4 regions of the Photobacterium sp. GB-1 genome follow, and region 1 is predicted to be linked to each of the others. Evidence: predicted binding sites of a transcription regulator. Region 1 holds the regulator's gene; each other region holds the start of a gene.
The links. The regulator PurR, encoded in region 1, represses purine synthesis genes. The targets are predictions, from matches to a motif close to TNANGNAAACGTTTNCNTNA.
Positions count from the first base shown of each region.

Region 1 (3,434 bases):
TTACGGTCGAGAAAACCAAAAAAACCTGCGACTAACCAAAATAAGACTGGTTTACGTCCCCATAGCTTTGCAGGGTTTAATACTTGACCATAGTGGTGAGCTTGAAGCCATAGCAAAGGCTTTACCCATAAAGAGTCAATTTTTTTGATCGAAATGCGCATGTTATTCCTTAAAAAACACCCTAAACATAGGGCTTATACGATCTTAGTCAGTAGCAGTAGTAAACATGTAGACCTTAACAACAGACATTGTATTTCATTTAATGATAAATATTTCTTTTTCTTCAATTGGTTGGTGAAAAAATCAGCAGGAGATAAGACAGTTTAAAGCGCCACGTTATTTATTAGTGAGAAGATGGGTTATTGGTCGTATTAGCAAATAATTAGGCATGGAATATAAATAAAGATAATTATCATTTATATAAATCAAGGAGTGCAAAACGGAGGGAATTAATTTAATGGCAAAAGTTTGTTATTATGCAATTAAACCAAATAAATATTGAATTTTATAAAGGAAGATAAGGATAATACGGAAATTATTTTTGAAAGGTATACTTAGAAATAAAAGAATGGGGCTCTTTTATTCCTAAGTATTTTATATTTAAGACAACTTATATTTTTAAGATAAGGCAGATAATAGTTCATTTCGACGTTGCTCAGGAATAACTGACCAATGTTGACCGCTAATTGCGCCTTCCAATGCCCAAAGCAATTCAATACTCAATGGACTTGTTTGTGATTCTTGAAGTGCTTTATATGCGCCAAGAGAGCCCACTGCTAGAAGTTGTTCAATAGTGTTTATGCCTGCTTTTTTCAGCATTCTTTCATTTGATAATCGTAGATTAGGTAAATCTTTAATTCGGTCAGGTACGCAACTCTCCTTTTCTTGCTTGTCTTTTTCTGCTGCATCCAGTGAATACCTACCTTGAGCTACAATCTTTGTGGGTTCATCCCACCATTGATCGGGTATTGCATAGTGCTTGGTTACAACAGGGAAGCCACGTTTTTTATAAACATAGGGTTCCAAGCCAGCTTGTTTGAATTCCTTTTCAGTTTCAGCATTTGCACGTAAGTGAAGTTTATCGTTCACAACTAATGCAAACATTGTATCACCAGAAAAAATGCCAAAACCGCCAAACATCGACCGTGATTTTATTGAACCAAAATGGTCAAATAATTTTAATGAATCTTTTAATATTGGTTTATCCATGCTTCTACTCGGTGAAAAAATATGAGTGTCACCTAAACATTAAGAGCGAGGAAATAGATTAATTAATCTACACATTGATACTGTCAATATATTGTTAAGTTTGTGTCATAATATTGTCGGTTCAATAATAATCCTTCGGTAACCCCGCTACCTTGAATTATTAACATAATTTTTAGGCCGGTGGTTTTGCGTCTTAATCTTTCAATTAATTTGCCAGTTCGTGACTATATAAAGTTATATTAAATAATACTTTTAATATTAAATCTAAGCTCTCAAAAATGTGATATTGGTTCAGGTATTTGTTCTTAGCTTATTTTAATAAGCTTTATAATTATAAATACTCATGATTGTTTTTTATAAGTAAAAAAAAAGCCAACAAGGTTAACTTATCGGCTTTTCCTTAACATAGAAAGATAAATTTTATTAGTTGAGATCTTTAACCGATTTTCTCTCAACAAGTTTAGGCGTCATTTCAAAGGTTTGACGCTCATGATTCTTGTCTTTCACACGCTCTAGCAAGATTTCGATGGCCTTTTTACCTAAACGACGTTTAGGCTGGTGGATAGTTGTTAGCGGTGGCGCAAAGTAGGGCGCAAGGTCAATGTTATCGTAGCCAATGATTGAGATATCATCAGGAACACGCAGACCTGCCTGTTCAAAGGTACTGATCAGAGCCATGGCCATAATGTCGTTAAAGCAGAAGATAGCAGTAGGGCGATCTTCCATTGCGATAAACTTATGAGCAGCTTCAACGGCTGACTCACACTCAAAGTCACCGTCAAGTAGCCAATTAGCATTAACAGTGAGATCTGCTTCTTTCATCGCTTTACGGAAGCCCTTTAGGCGCTCTTGACAAGTAGACTTATCAACTTGTCCAGATAAACAGCCAATTTTCTTATGGCCATTTTCAATAAGGTGCTTAGTCGCAATATAACCGCCGTTTTCAGCGTTATCTAGAATATTATCAGTATGTGGGCTTTCTGGGCCCCAGTCCATGATAACCATAGGAAGATCATTTTTACGCTCAAGTAAATCGAGCAACATTTGATCCAGATCGCTGCACATAACCAATAGGCCATCAACACGCTTTTCAGAAAGCATACGTAAGTAATCACGTTGTTTTTCTAAGTTACCTTCGGTGTTACATAAGATCAGCGTGTAGCCTGCACCATAACAATATTCTTCAACACCATGCACAACTTCGGCAAAAAATGGGTTAGTCGATTTAGTGACTAACATGCCGATAGTACGTGTTGTATTACATTTTAAGCTTCGCGCTACTGCACTTGGGGCGTAGTTAAGTTCATCTACTGCAGCCAAAACTTTTTGTTGCGTTGCTTCTGCAACAAAGCGTGTTTTATTAATCACGTGCGACACTGTAGTAGTTGATACACCTGCCATACGTGCAACGTCTTTAATGGTTGCCATATTTATTCTTCTTATCATGGTCAGATTAGGATCTGACAAAGGTTTTTGATACCAAATTGATTAATTACGTAGTCTATGGCTTACGAGTTCACTCGCAGAGATGAAGATCCTTTAGTTATTAGCTACTTAATTATTCAATTTGATACCGAATTATAGGGTGTTGCAATTATCATGGATCATAAACAACTAAAGCCGCAGTAAAATGCGGCATTAGAAGATAGAAACTATTTTTACACTAATTACACATGTAATCGCTTGCGATCACATTTTACTGTGTGTTTTGCGTTGTGCAATCTTTCTATTCAACTTGATTGAATTAATTGATCATTAACCGTAAAAACTCGATGTTTGTCATGCTAATAGCTTCAATTTATTGTGTATATCTAGTCATTAATAGATAAAACGTTAAAAAACAGAATGATTGGCTGATAAAAGATAAGGAAAATCACCACTTGGATGAGTATGAACACTGACAGGCCAACCATATAAGGTATCTATTACTTCAGGAGTAAGAACTTGTGTTGGCGTTCCGTCGGCTTTTATTTCTCCTTCGTTAAGGAAAATCATCCGATCAGTGTATTGGGCTGCAAGGTTTAAATCGTGCAATACCACAATTACAGCGGCGCCTTGTATAGCCATATTTTGGGCAATTTGTAAGGTGTGGTGCTGGTGGGCGAGATCGAGTGCTGAGGTGGGTTCATCTAACATCAAGATACATTTATCACCGGCTTTACTGAGTTGTGTTAAAACCCGGGCAAGGTGTACACGCTGTTTTTCACCCCCCGATAAGGTGGGGT
Region 1 is NZ_PYOB01000014.1:40,886-44,319, reverse strand. It holds gene C9J45_RS13920 (carboxymuconolactone decarboxylase family protein) at 1-161, opposite strand, end outside; gene C9J45_RS13915 (TfoX/Sxy family DNA transformation protein) at 619-1,209, opposite strand; cyclic di-GMP riboswitch class I at 1,344-1,434, opposite strand; gene purR (HTH-type transcriptional repressor PurR) at 1,633-2,637, opposite strand; gene C9J45_RS13905 (heme ABC transporter ATP-binding protein) at 3,043-3,434, opposite strand, start outside.

Region 2 (3,434 bases), on a different contig from region 1:
CATACCGATGCTCATGACAATCCAACCGACATCAACACTGTCGAATTTTGTTGCAGCCTTCCATTGTTGAGGTGTCATGTTTGCCTGTTGGTATAGGGGGACACTGGTGTTTGAAAGGGCGGTTTCTGTAGTAGGTTTCATTATATATTCCAGCTTATTATCATTGTTATGCTGACAGCGAATAGCTGGATTATGGATCTAGTCGTATAGTTACTAAATAACTAAAAGTTATAATATATAAACTATAGGAGTATAAAAGATGCAATTAGGTGCTTTTAATGATTGTTTTACTTTTAGCGATGACAGAAGAGGACAGAATGCTCTTTTAAAGAGGAAAAAAGAAAAGGCATTTAAGCGATTAAAAATAGGAAACCAGAGCAAAATAGCTCTGGTTTAGTCTTGTCGATTATTTATTAATCACATGTGTTAGAACATTATTTGTTAATCATAATATCAAGGATCTGAATATCAGTATGGGTCATAGCGCCATTTGCTAATGCAGATAAATTACGAATAGTCGTATCGACATCATCAGCGACAATGCCTTCATTGCCCGTTACTCGAATACCATCTAATGCCATTAAGGCAGATTTAACAGCAGATCCGGCAGCAGAAGAGACTTTCATCGCACAGCTGGCTTTTGCGCCGTCACAAATAATACCGGTGATATCTCCGATCATACTGCAAATCGCTGCACTGATTTGCTCCACATTTCCGCCCAATAACCATGTAATACCAGATACCGCCCCCATTGACGCAGTTGTTGCGCCGCATAATGCAGACAGCTTGTTTTGATAGCTTTTAATATAAATTGCCATTAAATGAGAAAGTATTAAGGCGCGGATCAAATGCTCATTATCAGCATTTACAAAATCGGCAACGACCACTACAGGCATGGTGGCGGCAATACCTTGGTTACCAGAGCCTGAATTACTCATCGCCGGTTTCATAGCTCCTCCCATACGCGCATCAGAAGCGGCAGCCGTGCGGAGTAATACATCGGTGAGTAGACCGCCTGATAATAAACCGCGATCAATGTTACGTTGAAATGTCGCGCCAATTTCTAATCCATATTGGCCCTTTAGCCCTTCACAAGATAATGCGTTATTGAGCTCATAAGCTTGTTCGATAAATTGAATATCAGTAATAGGCGCATTGGTCGCGAAATCAAAAATATCTTGAACGCCAGCATCACTAAAAGGTGAGTTCGATATTTCAATGACCTTTTGCTCGTTAGGTGACGTTTCGAAAACTGTAACACCATCAAGTTCAATACTGATCACTTGAGTATGGCTATCTGCGATAGTCACTGTCGCACAATGAGCTTGGTTATAAATACTTACCTTGGCATAAAGAATATTAGTGACATCAGCGACGTTAACCGTGACTTTATTGGCATCTAATAATGCTTTAGCTTGTTTAACGTTATCTGGCGTAATGTCCTTTAATACTTCTAATTTCGCTTGGCTATTGCCAGCCAGTGCACCTAAAGTTGATGCAATAGCTAAACCTGCCATTCCCGTACCGGGTACCATGACGCCGATGCCATTTTTCATCAAGTTAGGAGAAACACGCACATCAATATGGGTGATATTGCGTTCATGAAGTGGAAGTTGTTCCATCGCAATAGCAGCTGCAAGTGCCACAGACACAGGCTCTGTGCAGCCTAAAGCAGGAACAACATCACGTTTGATCACGTTAATAAATGCAGGCCAAAGATGGGTTTTCATAACTACTACCTTAATGTTCCAACCGGAGGAAAATAAACCGACAACGAAGAGAGGAGGCTTTATTTTTTTAATATCCTCTTTAACTTCATGGGTATTTTAATCGCTGCAAATATACGCTCGATAACGAAGAAATAAATTTCCTATTTAAATGAAAATTAAAGATAAAATAGAAAAATATTCTATTATTTTATTTATTGTTGAATGTTCTGTTGTGTTTATCACATTTTTAGAGGTTATGTTTTTATCTAAATGATAAGTCCATTTAGGTAGTGGAGATAAAATGCAGAGTATTTCAACTGGAAAATTGATTTAACACTAGCGAATTGAGGCTATTTATAGGTATGATCACGTCGTCATAGAATGAAGGTTGGTGCTAGCATCAGCCTTTTATTTTGAATAGAAACGGAAACGTTTGCGTTAATTTGGCAATACATTAGATTTGCTGAAAAATATCGCTTTTTTGATCAAATAGGAATTTACCATGTCTGCTGATAGCACACATCAACGCCCTTCTCATTTAGAACCTAAGAGTAAACTAGATAGCTATTTTGAAATTACAGCTCGCGGCAGTAATGTCAAACAGGAAATAATTGCGGGTTTAACCACATTTCTAGCCATGGTGTATTCCGTGATTGTGGTGCCTAGCATGTTGGGTGCTGCGGGTTTTAATCAAGGTGCGGTTTTTATCGCAACCTGTTTAGTGGCTGCATTTGGTTCATTACTTATGGGGTTATGGGCGCGTTTACCGATGGCCATTGGTTGTGCTATTTCACTTACCGCATTTACTGCATTTAGCTTAGTACTAGGGCAAGACGTGAGTGTGCCTGTTGCCTTAGGTGCCGTATTCTTAATGGGGGTTGTCTTTACATTAATAACGGTAACGGGTGTGCGTACTTGGATCATGAAAAATATGCCCAATGGTATTGCTCATGGTACTGGGATTGGTATTGGATTATTTTTACTTTTGATTGCAGCGAATGGCGTTGGGCTAGTGATCAAAAACCCAGCTGAAGGCTTACCCGTTGCTTTTGGTGATTTCACCGCGTTTCCAGTCTTCATGTCTATTTTAGGCTTGGCGGCTATTTTAGGATTAGAAAAGCGCCGTGTTCCTGGTGGCATTTTATTAGTGATTATTGCCATTTCTATCATTGGTCTTATCTTTGATCCGAAAGTGACGTACCACGGTTTCTTTGCAATGCCGACATTTGGTCATGATGGCGAATCCTTATTAGGTACAATGGACATTATGGGTGCCCTAAACCCAGTTATTTTGCCTACAGTATTAGCACTTGTGATGACGGCAATTTTTGATGCAACAGGTACGATTCGTGCAGTAGCAGGACAGGCGAATTTACTTAACCAACGTGGTCATATTATCAATGGTGGTAAGGCATTAACGTCTGATTCTGTTAGTAGCATTTTTGCAGGCCTAGTTGGTGGTTCTCCTGCTGCGGTATACATTGAATCTGCGGCAGGTACAGCTGCTGGTGGTAAAACAGGCTTAACAGCAACTACGGTAGGTGTACTGTTCATCTTCATGTTGTTTCTTGCACCATTAAGCTACTTAGTCCCTTCCTATGCGACAGCGCCTGCACTGATGTATGTTGGCCTATTAATGCTAAGTAATGTTAGCAAGTTAGATATGGAAGATTCTGTTGATGCATTATCTGGCTTACTGTGTGCTGTTTTCATTGTTCTAACAAG
Region 2 is NZ_PYOB01000023.1:52,533-55,966, forward strand. It holds gene C9J45_RS17640 (amino acid permease) at 1-141, opposite strand, end outside; gene C9J45_RS21575 (hypothetical protein) at 260-397, shown strand; gene C9J45_RS17645 (serine dehydratase subunit alpha family protein) at 435-1,730, opposite strand; gene C9J45_RS17650 (NCS2 family permease) at 2,212-3,434, shown strand, end outside.
Region 2: C9J45_RS17650 (NCS2 family permease) is a predicted target of PurR. The motif match lies at 2,131-2,150, and genes of this name have one in related genera.

Region 3 (3,434 bases), on a different contig from region 1:
AAGCCATTTCAGCGATGATTGCTTTAACGCGCTCTTCGTCTGCTTTTAGCTCTTCTGACTTGATCACTTCACCAACTAGAAGACCTACAACTACACGACGTTTAGCTTGCTCTTCGAACAACTCACGTGGTAGTTCAGGCATGTTCTTAGCATCACCGCCAAAACGTTGTGCAGCTTGCTGACGTAGTGCTTCGATTTCTTGATCGATAAGTGCAGCAGGAACTGTGATGTCGTTTTGCTCAACAAGACCGTTAAGAACTTGATCTTTGATGCGACCTTTAACAGCTTGCTTAAGCTCACGCTCCATGTTCTTACGAACTTCAGCTTTAAGACCGTCAACAGAACCGTCTTCAACACCGAACTTAGCAACGAACTCTTCAGTTAGTTCAGGAAGCTCTTGTGCTTCAACTTTGTGAAGTTTAATAGCGAATGCTGCAGCTTTACCTTTTAGGTTTTCAGCGTGGTATTCTTCAGGGAACGTTACTTCAACAGTAAACTCTTCACCCGCTTTTTTACCTACAACGCCTTCTTCGAAACCAGGGATCATACGACCTTGGCCCATAGCAAGTGCGAAACCTTCAGCTTTACCGCCCTCGAACTCTTCACCGTCGATAGTACCAACGAAGTCGATAGTTACACGGCTGTTTGCATCAGCGGCTGCATCTACTTCAGTCCACGTAGCTTGTTGCTTACGTAGAGTATCAAGCATTGTATCAACGTCAGCTTCAGTTACTTCAACAACTGGCTTCTCAACAACAACTTTATCTAGACCTTGAAGTGCGATCTCAGGGAATACTTCGAAAGTCGCTTTGAATACTAGGTCTTTACCTTCAGCAACTTCTACTGGAGTAAATGTTGGCGCGCCTGCTGGATTGATTTTCTCTTTAACGATAGCTTCGATAAAGTGACGGTGCATTACTTCACCTAGGATGTCTTGACGTACTGATGCGCCAAACATTTTAGCAACCATCTTAATTGGTGCTTTACCAGGGCGGAAACCGTCGAAACGACGAGTTTTAGCAATTTTCTTTAGTTCAGCTGTTACTGCATCTTCGATGTTTGCAGCAGGAACTGTGATTGTTAGTTGGCGTTCTAGGCCTTCAGTGGTTTCAACGGTAACTTGCATTATATTTAACCTCAAAACTTACTCAGCTTTCTGAGTGATGTTGCCGAACAGCCATTTACTGACGGTGGCATCCTTTTCGTGTTACGGCTCGAAAACCATAACGCCTCAATTCTTTTACTTTATTTCTAAACTGTCAGATATGCTCATCCAACTTAGAAATTAAAGCGCGTTATTATAACGACACACTTAGGTGGCGTCGAGGTGAGATAGACTAAACTGCTATCTAGCTCTACAACTGAAACACAAGATAGGGTCTATAACGAACATTTCAAGGGGTAAGGAGAAAATAATCATAGATCTCTGCGTTTTTTGGGTTCAAATGTTGGAAAAACAGTCGAATTAACGCAAATATGACGTAACAGAGAAAGCATTTTTTAGCCGTTATAAGACTAACTACAGAGTGATTTTTGTATTAAAAAAGCTTAGAAATGAATTAGATTTTGGATCTTATATATAAAGAAGAGAGAATGGCACGCCCTGCAGGATTCGAACCTGCGACCACATCCTTAGAAGGGACGTGCTCTATCCAGCTGAGCTAAGGGCGCATCATTGTGTAACATGGCGTTACGAGGCAGGATTATACGTTGCTAATCATTTAGGTCAATACGTTTACTTTAAATTTCATGATTTAAACCGCCAAGCGATTAAAGTTAAAGCAATCTGTTTTATTTTCAGTTTTTTTAGTGCAATTGTAGATACCTATTCCCTTCAACGATAAACACTTAAGATTGTTCGCCATTATTAAACAAACAAAAAGCAAACGTTTGCGTTATAGCTAAAGTAATCATTTTCTGACACAATAATAGCGTCCACATGCTTAGCCTATATAAAAAGGATTACCATGACCGCCCAAATTATTGATGGGAAATTAATATCCCAAACAGTTCGACAGGAAGTTGCCGCTAGAGTGAAAGCTCGTAAAGATGCTGGTCTTCGTGCACCCGGCTTAGCTGTTGTGCTCGTAGGTCAAGATCCTGCTTCTCAAATTTATGTTGGTAGTAAGCGAAAAGCCTGTGAAGAAGTCGGCTTTGTCTCTAAATCATTCGATCTACCACCAACAGCCTCAGAAGAAGAATTATTACTTCTTATTGACGAATTAAATCTCGATCCAACGATTGATGGCATTTTAGTCCAACTTCCATTACCAGCTGGTATGGATAGCACACGAATTTTAGAGCGTATTGATCCTGAAAAAGATGTTGATGGCTTCCATCCATACAATGTCGGACGCTTAAGTCAACGTATCCCAAAACTACGCTCTTGTACCCCTAAAGGTATTATGACCCTCTTAGAACGTTACAATATTCCGGTACGAGGGAAAGAAGCGATTATTGTTGGCGCTTCTAATATTGTAGGTCGCCCGATGACACTCGAATTATTATTAGCAGGGGCTACAACAACAACTTGTCACCGTTTTACTCAAGATCTTGAGAGCCATGTTCGTCGTGCAGATATCCTTGTCGTCGCTGTAGGTAAACCTAACTTTATTCCTGGCGCTTGGATTAAAGAAGGGGCTACCGTCATTGATGTGGGTATTAACCGATTAGATAATGGTAAATTATGTGGTGATGTTGAATTTGATATTGCCAACCAAAGAGCAAAACATATCACTCCAGTCCCTGGTGGTGTCGGCCCAATGACAGTCGCAACATTAATAGAAAATACTATGTTAGCTTGCGAGCAGTTTCATGGCGAATAATTGGTAATAAAAGAGTGATACCTATTGCTCTTTTATTCTCCAAAACAATGCTATTTTAAATTAGCACTCCTCTTCTTATTAACAAATAGAATAAATAAAAAAAGCGATGGAACACCATCGCTTTTTCTTTTGATTATACAATTTATGGCGTCGACTATAAGCTTTTAGCTAGTTGTTTGACATACGCTGTAAATTCTTCACCAAATTGATTATGGCGCAAACCGTACTCAACAAACGCTTTCATGTAACCAATTTTACTACCACAATCATGGCTTACGCCTGACATATGAAATGCATTCACTTGTTGAGATTGCATTAGCATATCGATAGCATCGGTCAATTGAATTTCATCACCCGCGCCAACAGGCGTACGGGCTAATAATGCCCAAATTTCAGCTGGAAGTATGTAACGACCGACAATAGCTAAATTAGAAGGCGCGTCTTCAACTGAAGGCTTCTCAACAACCTTTGTCATCGGTGCTGATTCGCCAGCATGTAATTCCACACCATTAATATCCGCAACACCATAGTTTGACACTTCAGACATAGGAACAGGTTCAACCATCACCTGACTCACTTTAGTCTCGTTAAACATTTTCACCATGGCAG
Region 3 is NZ_PYOB01000005.1:180,801-184,234, reverse strand. It holds gene tig (trigger factor) at 1-1,126, opposite strand, end outside; tRNA gene C9J45_RS07995 (tRNA-Arg) at 1,595-1,671, opposite strand; gene folD (bifunctional methylenetetrahydrofolate dehydrogenase/methenyltetrahydrofolate cyclohydrolase FolD) at 1,968-2,825, shown strand; gene galU (UTP--glucose-1-phosphate uridylyltransferase GalU) at 2,980-3,434, opposite strand, start outside.
Region 3: folD (bifunctional methylenetetrahydrofolate dehydrogenase/methenyltetrahydrofolate cyclohydrolase FolD) is a predicted target of PurR. The motif match lies at 1,879-1,898, and genes of this name have one in related genera.

Region 4 (3,434 bases), on a different contig from region 1:
GGTCTGCCAAGCTTTAAGCAAAAATGATTTCATTATAGATTCTCTTATATGATGCTAACGGTGATTAATTAGGGATTAACCGCCATGTCCTGGTGGACCAAATACGAAGAGTTGAAGCATCCAAACGGTAAAGCCGTAGCCCCCGACAAAAATGACGCTGAGAATTGGAAATAAAAAGACGACGATAAAAATGAACATCTTCCATTCTCGGCTACGAGTTTGCTTGGTTTCTTGATCAGTCGCACTGCTCATACAACCTCCTAATTTGTAAAAATGAGTAGTTATAAATATTTTTATTAAATCTATTTATATTGCGATCATAAATTAACCACTACATGCAGTTCAATTAATACTTTAGAGTTAACCCTATGTTTTACAGTGTTTTTTGATTTTGACCCTATACTGTAACAATAAAAGACATAATAAGTAGAAAAGTTAAAATTTATGACAGTATGTTTTAATTTAAAGGAGGGGGGATTATTCGTGATTGTATTATTGGTTGTTTGATTGTAATAAAATAAAAGTAAAGTTGTATTAATCGTTATTTGAATGTGTAGGTGTAATTGTGTTATAGCAATTAATTGCTGCTTAAAATATGAATAGCATGAATAACATTACTGATGAAAAAATAGGCATTATATGAATGCCTATTTTTTATTGATAATTACAGCGCTTAAGCTTTAATCAATAAGCTGGTAGTGATTACGTAAAATATTAATAATTTCAGCTTTAGGGTTTTTGCTTAATGTGATCTTTTTTCCGGTGATTTTTTCGGCAATACCCGTATAAACACGCGATATTTGCATGAGTACTTCTTGTGGTAACTCGTTGTCACGAGCAAGAGCAAAGCGTTCTTCCATGCGATCTTTATTTAATAAAATATCGGGCTCTGGAAAAGTGTTAAGTAGTACTTGGCGAAAATCTTCTTTTGAGTTTTCGACGATTTGACCGTCGCGGTAAGCTGCGCCATCCCAGATACGAGAAGAATCGGGTGTTCCCACCTCATCCATATAAATGAGTTTTTCGTTACCACTAGCATCTGTTACATAGCCAAACTCAAATTTGGTATCAACAAAGATTTGATCAATATTTGCGAGTGCATTACTGATAACATTAAATCCTTCTGCCAATAACTTTTCATACTGGGTAATGTCATCAGTATTGCGGAAGTTGAATGCAGCGAAATTATTGACGAGATCATCACGAGTGACATTGACATCATCTGCTTCAGGAACATTCGGAATGCCTTTTAGAATCCCTTTGGTTGATGGTGTCATGAGTAGTTCAGGGAGCTTTTGATCTTTTTCTAGCCCTTCAGGTAATTCTATACCGCAGAAATGACGTTCACCTTTGCTGTATGCACGCCACATTGAACCGGTAATGTATTGGCGACAAATAGCTTCAACCATCACAGGTTTTGCTTTTTGTACAATCCAAACAAAAGGGTGGGGGATATCAAGGATATGGCTATCCGCTAATCCATTATCTTTAAATAATTGAAACCAGTGATTAGATATCGCATTTAACGCAGCACCTTTCCCTGGGACTCCTTTAAGCCCTCCTTCACCGTGCCAGATACAATCAAAAGCAGAAATACGGTCGCTGATCACCATAATAGCGAGCGGTGCGTCGGGTTGAACGTTATAGCCTTTTTCTTTAATCAAACGTTGACTGTCAGCTTCTGTAAGCCAGTAAACAGAGCGTACCTTACCGCTATGAACGGGTTTATCAGTACGGATAGGGAGATCATCATTAACAGCTAAAACTTGATCGGCAAGGCTCATCGTGAAAGTCCTATTCAAAGATTACGCAGAAATGCAGAAGGATAATGACATGAATAAAATCACATCGTTATCAATCATCGTAATCGCATAATACAAGGTTAAGTAAGTCACTGCCAGTAAAATAGCAAACGTTTGCCTTTGGTTTGATTAAAACAAAAAAGGCGATAGACATTGGAATGTTTATCGCCTTGGCTATGTTTAAAATAGCTGGTGGATACTGCTTAATTTTTGTGGTGTTTGATGGATGAAGTGGGTTACCCATACTTGAATATCAGTCCAGTTTAGCCATACGGGACTAAACCGAAAGTGGTGCCAATTGGTTAAAATATGCAATGTCTTATGATAAGACGGTGCGGTCGCAAAAAGTAAAACAATTGCCACTATTTGCGCCAAGCTAATGAGAGGGTTCCTAACGGAAAAGGGTTTTAATGCTGTTCCAAATGACTTTTTTAGACGTTGGTTGGAAAGATCAACACTATAAATTTCATCTAACAACAAGTGAACAAAACCACCAAAAAGAACAAAGCTACCTGCTAGCCAGCTGGTTTCGGCGGTATGTCCAATGATAGAGCTTACATGAACGCAACATAGGGCAATGAGCAGAACAAACGCAATTGAATGGCAGCAACCACGGTGGACAGTACGGCGTTCAAAAACCGCTTTTCCCATATAGCGGATAGTAATAAACAGTGCTGCGCTATAGAGTAGTAACTCAAGCATCGTCACTTGAGTATAAATATGACTAATTAAAATGAAGCAGCAAAAACCAGCCAAGATATTAAACAAGGCTTTCATCGATGTTGAATGATCTGAATCTATGTCAGGTAATAGGCCACCAATAGTGCCAAGAAATGTCATCCAAATTGCCGCCGAAGGCGAAATATGATCAGCCGATAAGAAGGCGGTGGCCGTTAAACCACTAGCAACGGCAGCAACACTAAAGTGAGTAGAAAAGTTTGCCAAGAAGAAAGTTCCAACTGGGTTTATATACAGTTGTGTTTATCATTATATGGTCATAAATTTCAACCAATATCACAATTCTAGCATGTACTTTATGTTTGTTCGGATAAATAAACAACGAAACGGAGTATTTATCTGTTAAGTGTGTTAGGGCGTTGATGGTGAGAGAAAGAGATAAAAAAGCCTTAGTAAAGTTGGAGTAACTTAACTAAGGCGCTAATTCACAGGGAGAGAAAAAGTTATGCAGCGATAAATGCTGAGATAATACCGATCACACCACCAAAGACACCGCCCCAAACGACTAACCAGCCTAAGTGTTCACTGATCATCTTTTGCACCATTTCTTTGACCATTTTTGGGGTTAATTCATTCAGGCGCTGATCGATAATTTCTTCAATCGTCTCTTCGATATCATTGAGTGATTCAGGCTTAGCTAGTTGATCTTTAAGTGCTGCTTTAAAGTCATCTTGTTGGCTAATTTCGTTAACAGAATCCTGCATTTTTTCAATGAAAGGTTCGCGTAGTGGTTGGAGTGCTTCTACGCCACCCATCATGGTTAGCATGCCACCAAATTGTGAATTCATAATCACATCAAGTAACGAATCGTAAGCTGGCGCAAAATCAATTTTTTGGATCACAGGCTGCAAGTTTAAATTGGTTGAGCTTGTCATTTCTTTATTAAGAAAGCGG
Region 4 is NZ_PYOB01000002.1:46,144-49,577, reverse strand. It holds gene torC (pentaheme c-type cytochrome TorC) at 1-33, opposite strand, end outside; gene torE (trimethylamine N-oxide reductase system protein TorE) at 76-252, opposite strand; gene C9J45_RS02880 (phosphoribosylaminoimidazolesuccinocarboxamide synthase) at 681-1,784, opposite strand; gene C9J45_RS02875 (metal-dependent hydrolase) at 1,983-2,747, opposite strand; gene C9J45_RS02870 (DUF445 domain-containing protein) at 2,984-3,434, opposite strand, start outside.
Region 4: C9J45_RS02880 (phosphoribosylaminoimidazolesuccinocarboxamide synthase) is a predicted target of PurR. The motif match lies at 1,905-1,924, and genes of this name have one in related genera.